2 regions of the Mesorhizobium newzealandense genome follow, and region 1 is predicted to be linked to the other one. Evidence: predicted binding sites of a transcription regulator. Region 1 holds the regulator's gene; the other holds the start of a gene.
What was found. The regulator LexA, encoded in region 1, represses DNA repair genes until DNA is damaged. The targets are predictions, from matches to a motif close to TGTTCNNNNTGTGTTCNG.

Region 1 (7,170 bases):
TCCTCGCACGGCACGGCAAAGCACATATGCAGGAAGTTGGCGGCGAAGTTCAGCTCGTTCTTCGGGTAAATGAAGGGCTGGCCGATGTGGTATTTGTAGGCCATCGCCGCGATCGTCGGCATCTTGGCGATCAGCCGCATGGAGGCAACCATGCGCTGGTAGGGGTCGGAGATGTCGGTGGAGTCGTGATAGAAAGCCGACAGCGCACCGACCACGCCGCACATCACCGCCATCGGATGCGCGTCACGGCGGAAGCCGGTGAAGAAGCGCGACATCTGCTCGTGCACCATGGTGTGGCGGGTCACGCGGTAATCGAAATCGTCCTTCTGCGCCTTGGTCGGCAATTCGCCGTAGAGCAGGAGATAGCAGACCTCGAGGAAATCGCCGTGTTCGGCCAGCTGATCGATCGGATAGCCGCGGTGCAAGAGGATGCCGGCGTCGCCGTCGATGAAGGTGATCTCGGACTCGCAGCTTGCGGTCGAGGTGAAGCCGGGATCATAGGTGAAGGCGCCGGTGGTGCTGTAGAGCGAGGCGATGTCGATGACATCGGGCCCGACCGAACCGCTTCGCACCTTGAACTCGTGAGTCTTGCCGGCGAATTCAAGCGTTGCCGTGGCCTCTCGGGTCGTGCCGCCCAAATCCAGTTTTTTCGCAGCTTCGGTCATTGCAAACTCCTTCTTGTTTCCTCATGCCGGCAAAGGCAAAATTCTGCAGAGCGACACGTCGAAATCACCGCAATGCGCGTATTCGCCACCGCATATTAGGAGGTGCGTGCCAGATTGGGCCAAGGCCTAATGTTGCACTGCGAAACGCGCCTTTCAATGCCAATCTTCTTGGGCCAGTTTGCTCCTAATCGATTTGATCCGCTATGCGCGCCAGGCTCTCCTCGCGCCCGAGCACGGCAAGCACGTCGAACACGCCCGGCGAGGTGCTTTTCCCGGTCAACGCGGCGCGCAAAGGCTGGGCCACGGCGCCAAGCTTGTGGCCGCCAGCCTGCGCATAATCGCGGACCGCGGCCTCCGCGGCAGTGGCCGTCCAGTCGCCTGAAAGCGCGTTCAAAGCTTCGTGAGCGCCGCGCAGGATCTTGCGTGCGTCGTCATTGAGCAGAAGTGCCGCCTTGTCGTCGATCGGCAGCGGCCGGGTGGCAAACAGGAAGGCGGCGCCATCGACAAGCTCGACCAGCGTCTTGGCGCGCTCCTTCAGGCCCGGCAACGCGGCGAGCAGCTGCGCCTTGTTCTTCTCGTCGAGGCGCGCGGCCATCGCCGGACCACCCTTGAGATAGGGCAAGGTGGCGATGAAGATATCGAACAGCTCGGCATCGCTCATGCGGCGCATATGGACGCCGTTCAGCGCCTCGAGCTTGGCGAAGTCGAAGCGGGCCGCGCCCTTGTTGACATCGCCGATGTCGAACCAGGAAATCATGTCCTTGATCGACATGATCTCGTCGTCGCCATGGCTCCAGCCGAGCCGCGCCAGGTAGTTCAGCAGCGCGTCAGGCAGGTAGCCCATGGCGCGATAAGCCTCGACGCCAAGGGCGCCGTGCCGCTTCGACAGCTTGGCGCCATCGGCGCCGTGGATCAGCGGGATATGCGACATCGACGGCACGTCCCAGTCCATGGCGTTGTAGATCACCGTCTGGCGGGCGGCGTTGGTCAGGTGGTCGTCACCACGAATGATATGGGTGACGCCCATGTCGTGATCGTCGACGACGACGGCATGCATGTAGGTCGGGTTGCCATCCGAACGCAGGATGATGAAGTCGTCGAGATCCTTGTTGGGAAAGCGCACCTCGCCCTGGACACGGTCGTGCACCACCGTCTCGCCCTCGGTCGGCGCCTTGATGCGGATTGCGCCCTTGGCGCCTGCGGGCGCCTCGGACGGGTCGCGGTCACGCCAGCGGCCGTCATAGCGGGGCGGCAGCCCCTTGGCCCGTGCTGCCTCACGCATCGCCTCCAACTCGGCCGGCGTCGCGTAGCAGTAGTAGGCCTTGCCCATGCGCACGAGCTCCTCGGCCACCTCACGGTGGCGCGGCGCACGCTCGAACTGCGACACCGGCTCGCCGTCCCAGGTCAACCCGAGCCAGGAAAGCCCATCGAGAATGGCCGCGGTGGCAGAATCTGTCGAACGCTCACGATCGGTGTCCTCGATGCGCAGCAGCATCGTGCCATCGGTGTGCTTTGCATACAGCCAGTTGAACAGCGCCGTGCGCGCGCCGCCGATGTGCAGGTAGCCGGTGGGCGAGGGGGCAAAACGGGTGACGACCTTGTCGGACATGGAACTCTCGGAAACCATCTGAAGCGGGATGCGGTTGCGCGGACTTTCGCGCGGTCGGCGTTCATGTAGCATAGGGTGTCGAGGGTGCAAGGGGCAGACCCGATGGCTGGACGAGGCCGGGGCTCGGATCAGGGCGAGGACGCTGCTATCGGCGTCAGCGAACGGTCGCTGTTTGCGCCGCCGCAGCCGGCTTCGTTGCCGCCGCCATCACCGCTCGTGCCGGGCACCGGCAACCTGCCATTGCAAGCCGATATCCCGGTCGCTGTTCCAGTTGCCGAAGTCGGCAGAATCGTGCGCGTGCGCCGGCAAATCGGCCCGATATCACTGCCTCGCCTGCGCCACAGCCTAGCCACGGCAGCGGGTCTGGAGCTCGACCGAGGCGTGGCCTTTCTGCTGGTGCCGGTCTGCCTGGCAATCGGGGCGATCGGCTATTTTTCGCTGGCGGCGGAGCCTGACTTTCCAAAGCCTGTCGCGGTCGTTGCGCTGACGGCGCTCTGTGCGCTTGTCTCGCGTTCCTGGCCGAAAACCCATCTGTGCTTCATGGCAGCATTGTTGTGTGCGCTGGGCTTGCTCGTCGCAAAGGTCGAGACATGGCGGGCGGGAACGCAGATTCTGGGCTCGGAAATCTCGACGCAACTGACGGGGCGGGTGGTCTCGCTCGACCGGATGGAGAGCGGCCGCATTCGGCTGACCATCGACGTGACGTCGACCGCCCGGCCGAAATTGCGCTATGCGCCGGAGCGGGTTCGGCTTTCGGCGCGAAAGATCCCGGCAGAGATGACCGCCGGCTCCCTCATCACCGGCTACGCCAAGCTGTTGCCGCCGACAGGCCCGGTGCGGCCGGACAGCTACGACTTCTCCTTCGACAGCTACTTCGCCGGCATCGGCGGCAGCGGGTTCTTTCTCGGCAATCCAAAGATGGCCGCCACCGATGACAACGAAATGCCGCTGTCGGCCCGCCTTTTCTCGGGGATAGAAAATGCCCGCGAAGCCATCGCCGACCATATCAGGGGCAGTGTCGGTGGTGCCGAGGGCGAGATCGCCGCGGCGCTGATCGTCGGCGTGCGCGCCGGCATTCCCGATGACATCAACGAAGCGATGCGGCGTACCGGCATTTACCACATCATCTCCATTTCCGGTCTGCACATGGCGCTGGTCGCCGGCACAATCATGGGCTTGCTGCGTGGCGCCTTCGCCCTGTTTCCGGACTTTTCCGCGCGTCGGCGGGTGAAGAAATACGCGGCCGCCGCGGCACTTTTCTCGATCGCCGCCTATCTAGTCATCTCGGGCGTCGTCGTTGCCGCGGAGCGCAGCTTCATCATGCTGGCGGTGATGCTGATTGCCGTGCTGTTCGATCGGGCGGCGCTGACCATGCGCAATCTGGCGATCTCGGCGATCGCCGTCATTGTGGTGTCGCCGCATGAGGTGGTCGGCCCGAGCTTCCAGATGTCGTTCGCGGCGACGGCTGCGCTGGTCGGCGCCTATGCCGGCTGGTCGGATCATCGAGCGGGAAAAACGAGACCTCCGCCACCACGGCGATCGCTGCCTGGCTTTCTCACGCAAAAATTCCTGCTGGCGGCTGGTGGCCTTGCCATGACCTCCATCATCGCCGGCGGCGCGACTGCACTGTTTGCCATCTGGCATTTTCAGCGGGTGTCGCCGCTCAGCCTGTTCGCCAATCTGGCCATCATGCCGATCGTGTCACTGGTAGTCATGCCCTTCGCCGTCCTCAGCGCGCTGGCGATGCCGTTCGGTGCCGACGGCCCCTTTCTTTATGTGATGGGCAAGGGCCTGACGGCGATGATCGCCATGTCCGGATGGATTTCCGAGCGCTCGCCGGTCGACGCCGTCGGGTTGATTTCGCAGCAGTCTGTCCTGCTGGTGGCGATTGCCTTGGTCATTGCAACCATGGCGACGACATGGCTGCGGCTCGCAGCCCTTCCCTTCGCGCTTGCCGGCCTGTTGACCGTCTCGGATACGCGCGCACCGGACGTGCTGATCTCGGAGGACGCCAGGCTGGTCGCGTTGCCGATCGGGGGCGGCGAGCTCGCCGTCAGCCGCGCACGTCCGAACGAATTCACGGTCGACAACTGGAAACGCGCTCTGACATCCGAAACCATCGTCGTGCCGGAGGTGTTCAACAACGGCGACGGGCAATTCGACATAGCGGATGCCGCTGGAATACCGCCCGGAGCGCCTTTCTACTGCGCATCAGGCGTTTGTCTCGCCAAGCATCCGTCCGGTGCGATCATCGCGCATGTCGAAGATCGAAAAGACGCCTGGAAAGCCTGCGGCTTCGCTGACCTGATTGTCATCAATGACGCGACGGCCTATGACCCCTGTCACAATCCCCTGGTGCTCGTCATCACCAAACGGCAACTGGCCCGCAAGGGCAGCGCCGCCGTCTTCTTCGATCGAGAGTCGGCGACCACGCCGGCAACGGTCAGCTTCGCGGTGGACAGGCCATACCGGCCCTGGCACACGCAACGCAAATTCTCGCGCGAGGCGAGGGGCCTGCCGCCCTTTCGCAAACCCGAAAAGCCGGTTGCAAGCCCTGCTCAGTAGCGCCTGATCAGGCCCACGAGCTTGCCTTGCACCTTGACCCTGTCCGGTCCAAAAATGCGGGTTTCATAGGCCGGGTTGGCGGCTTCGAGAGCAATCGAGGCGCCCTTGCGGCGGAACCGCTTCAGCGTCGCTTCCTCTTCATCCACCAGCGCCACGATGATCTCGCCCGGGCTCGCTGTGTCGGCGTTACGGATGATGACGGTGTCGCCGTCGAAGATGCCGGCCTCGATCATCGAATCGCCCTTGACCTCCAGGGCGTAGTGCTCGCCACCCATGATCATGTCCGGCGGCACCGAGATCGAATGCGTCTGGTGCTGGATGGCGTCGATCGGCACGCCGGCGGCAATGCGGCCCATCACCGGTATCGACACGGCGGAGACCACGTCGTCGTCATTGCCGGCAGAAGGCATCCGCGAAGGCGACGGCTTGATTTGCCGACCAAGTCCGCCTTGCCCAAGACTGCCCTGAATGACGCTTGGTGAGAACTTTTTTGCCGCGTTGAGGCCAGGCGCGATCGAGTCCGGCAGCCGCAGCACTTCCAGCGCGCGCGCCCGGTTGGGCAGTCGGCGAATGAAGCCGCGCTCCTCCAGCGCCGTGATCAGCCGGTGGATGCCGGATTTGGAGGCAAGGTCGAGCGCTTCCTTCATCTCATCGAAGGATGGCGGAATACCGCTCTCCTTGAGGCGTTCATGGATGAACATCAGCAGTTCATGTTGTTTGCGCGTCAGCATGGCAGCCCCCAGGTTACCTGAAATCGGAATCGGAAAAACAAACCCAGAACAAACACTATCTGTTCCAGTTGTGTTCCGCAACCGTTTAAAGTTTAATGAATTTGTTAAGACGGCTGAAATCATCTGCCGCGCGGCAGCGTGCGGCGTTCGACGCTTGTCTGCCACCGCCACAGCCTTGGTTCGATTGAAAATGTTATGGTTAATGGCTTGTGGCCCACCCTGTATCGGGCTTGGCATCCGTTACAGATGAAGCTTGACGAGAGGGCTTTGTTCACGTCACCGATGGTTGGCCTGCCGTGAACGAAACGAAGCCAAAATGCCAACTTCGCCGGAGAAATTGACGAAGTCGGCTTTGGCTTGTTCCTGTTGCATTACCGCTTGTTTGTGCTGCGGTCGCAGGCATGGACATAGACATGCAACGTGTAGTCGATGTGGGCAATCATCAGGGTTTTCGCGCGCTCGATGTTGCGATCGAGCGCCGCTTCCATGAGCGCGGTGTGATGTTCGATCGCGACAGCCTGGCGCAACGCCGTCACGGCCTCCTCATAACCGTGCTGCAGACCGGCGACCGCCCGCAGGGTTGGTGCAAGGCCTAGAAAACGGTGATGGCGACGCAACTGATCCGCGATCGTGGAATGGAAGGTCAGCAGCCATGGGGATGTTGCCGCGCCGAGCAGTGCCGCGTGGAAAGCCTCGTGTTTTTCATCCCATTCGTCGACCACGCCGTCGGACGGGTCGTCGACCGCTGTCTTGCAGCGCGACAGCCGGTAATGGGCGGCGACAACGGCGTCCTCCCATTCACGGCCGCCTTTCTCGATCGATTCCTGGAGCAGCGGCAGTTCGACCACCAGCCTCGCGCGTGACAGATCTTCCAGCTCGACGCGCGAGACTGGTGCGACGGCAAAGCCGCGATTGCTGATGGCGGTCACCAGGCGCTCGGCCTCCAACCGCGACAGCGCCTCGCGTAACGGGGTCCAGCCAATGCCGTAGCTATTGCGCAACCCGCTGAGCTTGAGCGGCGCGCCGGGCTTCAGACGGGTCGTGAGGATATCGCGACGCAACAGCCTGTAGGCTGCTTCCGTCTTCGAGAAGTGCTCGTCGTCCAGCATCGCCGTCCATCCATACTATCTGGGCGATGATTATATATGAAATTCTTTCATTCCGTAAATTATATATAATGTTTGACAGCAACCAAGAGACTGCCCATGATCGGCCAACCGTTTCACCTGATGCTCATCCGAGCACGCTCATGCGCGGGGATAGTCGATCATGAATGCCACTCTCGATCTCGCTGCAATCGCGGCGATGGATGCCGCGGATCCGCTGCGTGCCATGCGCGATCGTTTCGTCTTGCCGGAAGGGGTGATCTACCTCGACGGCAATTCGCTTGGCGCGGCTTCACCCGCCGTCTTCGAAGAGATCCAGAAGGCCGCGACGCAGGAATGGGCGCAGGATCTCATCCGTGCCTGGAACACCGCCGGCTGGTTCGACATGCCGGTCGAGCTCGGCGACCAACTCGGACGCCTGATTGGTGCCGCAGCCGGCCAGACGGTGGTCTGCGATACAACCTCGATCAACATCTACAAGGTCTTGCATGCGG
Region 2 (7,170 bases), on a different contig from region 1:
CCTATACCGGCTCTCGCCACGGCAAGCTGGTCTCCATGCCGTACTGGACCATTCCCGACAGCGCCTTCGATGATCCCGACGAGATGACGGCCTGGGCACGCCGCGCCTATGAGGCAGGGCGGCGCACCGGCAAGTAGCTGCGTCGGAACTACAAAGCCTTCGCGATCTTCGCCGCCAGCCGCGCATTGTTCTCAACCAGCGCGATGTTGGTCTTCAGGCTCCGGCCGCCGGTCAGTTCGAGGATTTTCGACAGCAGGAACGGCGTCACCGCCTTGCCGGTCACGTTGAGCGCTTCGGCAGCCTTCTGTGCGGCTTCGATGTAACCGGCCATCTCTTCGGCCGGGATTTCGTGGTTCTCGGGCACCGGATTGGCGATCAGCATGCCGCCGGCGAGCCCCAGCGCCTGCCGCGTCTGGTAGAAATGCGCGATCTCTTCCGGCTTGTGCAAGGTCAGCGGTGCGCGGAACGCCGAATGCCGCGACCAGAAGGCCGGCATCGTTTCGCAGCCATGGCCGACCACCGGCACGCCGCGCGTTTCCAGCACCTCCAGCGTCTTTTCGATGTCGAGGATGGCCTTGGCGCCGGCCGACACGACGATCACCGGCGTGCGCGCCAGTTCGTCGAGGTCGGCGGAAATGTCGAAACTCTTTTCCGCGCCCTTGTGCACGCCGCCAATGCCGCCGGTCGCGAACACCTTGATGCCGACCATGTGCGCCGCGATCATCGTTGCGGCGACCGTGGTGCCACCGGTGCGTCCTTGCGCCACCGCAAAGCCGAGGTCGGCGCGCGACAGCTTCATGGCGTCGCCGGTCATGGCAAGGGACTCACGCTCGCCGTCCGACAGGCCGATCTTGATGCGACCGCCAACCACGGCGATCGTCGCGGCCACCGCGCCGCCATCACTGATGATCTTTTCGACATCGGCTGCCATGGCGCCGTTGTCGGGGTAGGGCATGCCATGGGTGATGATGGTGCTCTCCAGCGCCACCACCGGCCGCCCGGCCGCCAGGGCTTGCGCCACTGGCGCATGGATGTCGATGAAGGGGCGGGCGGTTTCTGGCGTCATCTTGATCTCCAACCCGGAGTGCGGCGCATCCATCTGGACGCGCAGCTGCATGCCGGTGCTATGAACTGGCCGGTCTCATGCCACTTCCTGCGCATCCGGCACAAGAGCCAGCGCCTCGGTGAAATCAGCTGCGGTGAAATCGGGAACGGCGTCGGCGCTCTCGATGGCCAGCGTCGCCGCGGCAATGCCTTCGCGCAGCGCTGCGCGCAGGGGCATGCCGCGCAGCAAGGCGGCGACCGTCGCCCCCGCCAGCGCATCGCCGGCGCCGGTGACATCCACGACCTTTCTTGGCGTCGGCGGCAGGATCGAGAAGGTGCTGGCTTCATCGAAGCCCAGCATGGCAGCGCCGCCCGCTGTCACCACGCCGCTTTTGAGCCCTGCGCGTTTCAGCCCGTCGACAATGTCCTGCCCTGAGGCCGCACCGTCCAGCCCGGCAAGGGCTAGCGCCTCGCGCCGGTTCATGAAGACGACGTCCAGATTGGCGAGCACCGGCCTCAGGCGCACGATCTTGGCCGGCGAAATGGCAATGGCGAAGACGGGCTTGCCGGCGGCGAGTGCCACCAGCCGCTCCAGTGCTGCCGTCGGCAGGTTGGCGTCGCAGAAGACGGCATCGGCGGCGGCGACAACCTCGCGCACCTTGGAGCGCCTGACCTGCTTGGGAAACGCCAGCTCATAGAGCGCCATGTCGGCGAAGCCGACGATCAATTCGCCCTCGCTGTCGATCAGGGCCGTATAGCTCGGCGTCGTGCGATCGAGGAATACGGCGGACAGGTCGGCAATACCGGCCTCGGCGATGGCTCGTGAAACGGTATCCGCGGCCGCATCGCCGCCGCGCACCGACAGCAGCGACGCGGAGACGCCGCGACGAACCGCACTGCGCAAAGCATTGAAGACACCGCCGCCGACATCCTCGCGCATTGTGCCGGGATTGGACGCGGCGGGCACGTAGGGGCCGGACACCTGGCCACGCCGGTCGATATGGGCGCCACCTACGGCCAGAATCTTCGCGGATTTCAGCATGCCGGCGATATGACCTTTGTTATTCCAGCCGCACAAGCGCTAGGCTGCGTGACGAAGCTTCGCATCCAAGACAGCGATTCGGCAGATCGAAACAATCGAGCTGCCTGGCCCAATGCGAGGTGCATTCCTGATCGAAGGGATGTATCCCCTTTAGACATGTAAGAGGTCGAAGCTTTTGCGAGGAATGCCTCCAACTGATTCGTGGCCGCCACCGGTCGGCCCCCTAGACACAAATAGAAACGTGCACGACCGTTAGGTAGAGTCGCCCCTTTGAAAGAACTGTGCTTTGATGGCTCAGTCTTGGCAGGGGGGACTAATGGACAGGACTGTTGTTGCTCGATTTTACCAAGTTGAACCTCTAGAGGCTCGCGACAGAACGTTTTTCGATTGCCTGCAATCGATATGGGCAGGCGCCGACAGGGATCAATGGACAGAGGTAGCGGCTGAGATAAGAATTAAACTCTTGCGCTACCAAGATGCTGCCGACAACGCCGATTTCGTTGAGGGCGAATTTGTCCGGCAGCAGCGCGACAATATCCCGCCAATAGCTCCCGATGTAGGCCCGCTTGAAGATCAGGATAGGCCACTAGGCCACCGGTGCGCGTTTCGCTATCATCCACGATTGAACGTATTGCTTTTGGAAAGTCGCAGGGAAGCTGTAACTCCGGGGCGAATTAACCTTCTGGTAAGTCACAAGATCAGGCGTCACAAGGGGTTCCATATCTCTCCGTGCCTGTCAGAGACGGCGCTAGATCGATTGCGTGGTGGCACTCCGCGTGCAATCGAGTTTAGAGTGGCTCGTCCAGCCGATCTGGCTGTGGTGGAGGGCGACCCATTGGACATTGAGGGCAATCTTGGCAGGCTCTCGAATACGTTTGGTGGCCCTAACGTCGAGGTGCGCGTTTCGTGGCCTCGCGGTAATCAAGATGGAGTCTTGTCTCGCGATGGCATCAGAAGGTTATTGGGATGGTCGGCGAACAACAGAAGCCACGTTGAGAAGCTAAAGATAAAAATCTTGGAAGAACAAGACCCAATTGACGTGCTGTCTGAGCAAATTAAGGCAAGCAGAGAATTGGACCTACCCCCCCGTCGCGGACGCTAACTTTGAAGTTCGTCGGTCATTTTTACGACAAACTTTTGATGCACACTTTAGAACCATCGAGCGGCTTTATGGAAATGGTTGATTTTGCTGGTATTTCTATTTCGAGGTGGAGCGCCACCTTCTTGTCGCATAGGCCATTGGCCCAAGCGGCTGTCTTTTCCGTTGCCGGAACCATTCTGGCAACGTGGGCTTCGCGCGATAGCGATATCAATTCGCTGGCGATTTATTCCGGCATATTTGACCTTCTGACCGTGTTTACGGGCTTTATCGCCACGTTTTTCGTGTTCGTTGGCGCTCGGCAGAACGAATTCTTGGCGAAAATTCAAAACACAATGACGTTCAAGGCCATGCTTAGGCTCTTGCGCTTTACTCTCGTATGGTCGGCTGCGATGATATTCGCATCGTACGTTCTGGTTATCATGGCGCCAAAGGACGTGGCCGCGTGGTCCATAATGCAGGGCATCATATGGCTCTGGTTCTATAACCTGGGTCTTATCGTTGTGAATTTTGTAAGGTGCATCCGGCAATTCAACACGATCATCTCAGCGGGGAAATAGTCTGTGGATCCCACAAAACGTTTCGACCAGCTTCTAACGGCGATGGCGACCAAGCCACCGCTTACCGTTCCGGGCGCGGGAACGATTGCAGCAAGAGGTCAAACATCAAGTGGGGATGCTTCCGCAGGTTCTGCCGAAACTCAAACTCCCAAAGGTAGGTCTGCAGCCACTTCTCAGAAACTGAAACGTAAGTCCCGCGCATCGAACGCTTAACGTGCGACCAGAAAGCTTCGATGTTGTTGGTGTGGACCTGACCATTCACGTACTCGCCAGCACTGTGGTTCACGGTGCCATGCAGGTAGCCAAGTTCTGACAGTTCCTTGAACACGCCAGCCTCATCCGTCGCGACGCGCGAACCGGGCTTAATCCAATCGAATATGGCAGGCATGACGTGCTTACGGCCACGGCCCGGCACAATGCGCGTAATGACCTCGCCGCCACGTTCGATGGCACCGAACACAACCGTCTTGTCGTCCTCGCCCTGCTTGTCCTTGCCGCCGTAAAACATCTTATCGGCTTCCACGATGCCGCCGTCCACGCCACCAAGCGGCGCATCACCATCGACATAGCCCATGTACTGGCGGATGAGATTGCACATGCGCCAAGCGGTCTTGTAGGTCACGCCGATGGTGCGCTGGACTTCCTTCGCAGACACGCCGTTGCGGGATGAGCAGAACAGGAACATGACGGTGTACCAGTCACGCAAGGACGTGCGCGTCGCTTCGAATGGAGTGCCAGCGGTCGGGTAGACCTGATAGCCGCAGAAATCGCATTCGTAGCAGCGACGAGCCTTCACGCGATGGAAGTTCGCTTCCTTGCCGCACTTGGCGCAAGTGTGCCGCTTCCCGTAGCGGGTAATCATCAAATGATCGAGGCAAGTCTCGTCATCCGGGAACCGTTCAAGGAACTGGCGAATCGTTGGGAGTTTGGTGTTCGTGCTCATGTCTGATTATATAGCACGACCCTTTACATGTTTCAAGGGGATACATCCCTGATCGAATCCCTAGGACAAAAAAAGAACAAATCCGGATATTGATTGTTTTTCAGATAATTGAACCCCCTTGCCAAACGAGAACAAAAAAGGTACAAATAGGCAGGGATTACGGATTGTCCGGCCTTCATTGACGACCAAGGGGTGATGTATCATGGCTCAGAATTCTTTGCGGCTGGTAGAGGACAAAGCGGTGGACAAATCAAAGGCTCTGGATGCGGCGCTGTCGCAAATCGAGCGGGCTTTCGGCAAAGGCTCGATCATGCGGCTCGGCGCGAACGAGCAGGTCGTCGAGATCGAAACCGTGCCGACCGGCTCGCTTGGCCTCGACATCGCGCTTGGCGTCGGTGGCCTGCCGCGCGGCCGCATCGTCGAGATCTACGGGCCGGAAAGCTCGGGCAAGACGACGCTGGCGCTGCACACCGTGGCCGAAGCCCAGAAGAAGGGCGGCATCTGCGCCTTCGTCGATGCCGAGCATGCGCTCGATCCGGTCTATGCCCGCAAGCTTGGCGTCGATCTGGAGAACCTCCTGATCTCGCAGCCCGACACGGGTGAGCAGGCGCTGGAAATCTGCGACACGCTGGTGCGCTCCGGTGCCATCGACGTGCTGGTGGTCGATTCGGTCGCGGCGCTGACGCCACGCGCCGAAATCGAAGGCGAGATGGGCGATTCGCTGCCCGGCCTGCAGGCCCGCCTGATGAGCCAGGCGCTGCGCAAGCTGACCGCCTCGATCTCGCGCTCCAACACCATGGTCATCTTCATCAACCAGATTCGCATGAAGATCGGCGTCATGTTCGGTTCGCCCGAGACCACGACCGGCGGTAATGCGCTGAAATTCTACGCTTCGGTCCGCCTCGACATCCGCCGCATCGGCTCGGTCAAGGACCGCGACGAGGTCGTCGGCAACCAGACCCGCGTCAAGGTGGTCAAGAACAAGCTGGCGCCGCCCTTCAAGGTGGTCGAGTTCGACATCATGTATGGCGAGGGCGTGTCCAAGACCGGCGAACTGGTCGATCTCGGCGTCAAGGCCGGCGTGGTCGAGAAGTCGGGCGCCTGGTTCTCCTACAATTCGCAGCGTCTCGGCCAGGGCCGCGAGAACGCCAAACTGTTCCTGCGCGACAATCCCGACACGGCGCGCGAGATCGAACTGGCGCTCAGGCAGAATGCCGGGTTGATCGCCGAGAAATTCCTCGAGAATGGCGGCGCCGAGAGCGGCGACGACGGTTTCGAGGAGGAATCCGGCGCGATGTAGCAACTTCGTGCGCAAGATGCTGGCCGGAGTTCGGCCATAATCTTGTTCCATTACCTCAAGCTTATGTAATTGAGTTCTGTGTTTTCGTGTCCAAACCGCCGGCCTCGTGCCGGCGGTTTTTCGTTTTGGCGGCGAAGCAGCCCGGGTTCGAACGGCCGGCAAATGCCGCGAATTGGACCAATTCCGTGTTTCTGGACAGGGTGCGATGTGACGGCTAAAAGGCCATGTCCATTTCCGCCGGTTTGCCGGCGGCTCTCTCGAAAAGGCAGTATTCATGAGTGGCGTGAACGAGATCCGGTCGACCTTTCTCGACTACTTCCGCAAGGAGGGTCACGAGATCGTCGCGTCGAGCCCGCTGGTGCCGCGCAACGATCCGACGCTGATGTTCACCAACGCCGGCATGGTGCAGTTCAAGAACGTCTTCACCGGATTGGAGAAGCGGCCTTATTCGCGCGCCTCGACCGCCCAGAAGAGCGTTCGCGCCGGCGGCAAGCACAACGACCTCGACAATGTCGGCTACACGGCGCGCCATCTGACCTTTTTCGAGATGCTCGGCAATTTCTCCTTTGGCGACTATTTCAAGGAGCGCGCCATCGAGCTTGCCTGGAACCTGATCACCAAGGAATTCGGGCTGAACAAGGACAAGCTGCTGGTCACCGTCTATCACACGGATGACGAGGCGGCCGGCTTCTGGAAGAAGATCGCCGGGTTTTCCGATGACCGCATCATTCGCATCGCGACCTCAGACAATTTCTGGGCGATGGGCGACACCGGACCGTGCGGACCGTGTTCGGAGATCTTCATCGACCGCGGCGAACACATCTGGGGCGGACCTCCCGGCAGCCCCGAGGAGGATGGCGACCGCTTTCTCGAATTCTGGAACCTGGTGTTCATGCAGTATGAACAGGTGACGAAGGCGGAGCGCATCGACCTGCCGCGCCCTTCGATCGACACCGGCATGGGCCTGGAGCGCATGGCGTCCATCCTGCAGGGGGTGGAAAGCGTCTTCGAGACCGATCTGTTCCGTCATCTGATCGACGCGGCGTCGTCCGCTATCGGGCACGGTCCCGACAAGGAGACGGTCGCGTCCTTCCGCGTCATTGCCGATCATCTGCGCTCGTCCTCCTTCCTGGTGGCCGATGGCGTGCTGCCGTCGAACGAAGGCCGTGGCTATGTCCTGCG

Region 2: a site for LexA is predicted at 4,750-4,767, ahead of recA (recombinase RecA). Genes of this name have one in related genera too.

The regions. Positions count from the first base shown of each region.
Region 1 covers NZ_JBHUGZ010000023.1:274,027-281,196, forward strand. The annotation lists gene gltA (citrate synthase) at 1-665, opposite strand, end outside; gene gltX (glutamate--tRNA ligase) at 850-2,274, opposite strand; gene ACFSOZ_RS31130 (ComEC/Rec2 family competence protein) at 2,377-4,839, shown strand; gene lexA (transcriptional repressor LexA) at 4,833-5,570, opposite strand; gene ACFSOZ_RS31140 (GntR family transcriptional regulator) at 5,942-6,679, opposite strand; gene kynU (kynureninase) at 6,840-7,170, shown strand, end outside.
Region 2 covers NZ_JBHUGZ010000007.1:349,641-356,810, forward strand. The annotation lists gene ACFSOZ_RS10515 (TfoX/Sxy family protein) at 1-137, shown strand, start outside; gene ACFSOZ_RS10520 (pseudouridine-5'-phosphate glycosidase) at 149-1,066, opposite strand; gene ACFSOZ_RS10525 (carbohydrate kinase family protein) at 1,142-2,086, opposite strand; gene ACFSOZ_RS10530 (hypothetical protein) at 3,191-3,745, shown strand; gene ACFSOZ_RS10535 (IS1595 family transposase) at 3,807-4,688, opposite strand; gene recA (recombinase RecA) at 4,891-5,988, shown strand; gene alaS (alanine--tRNA ligase) at 6,263-7,170, shown strand, end outside.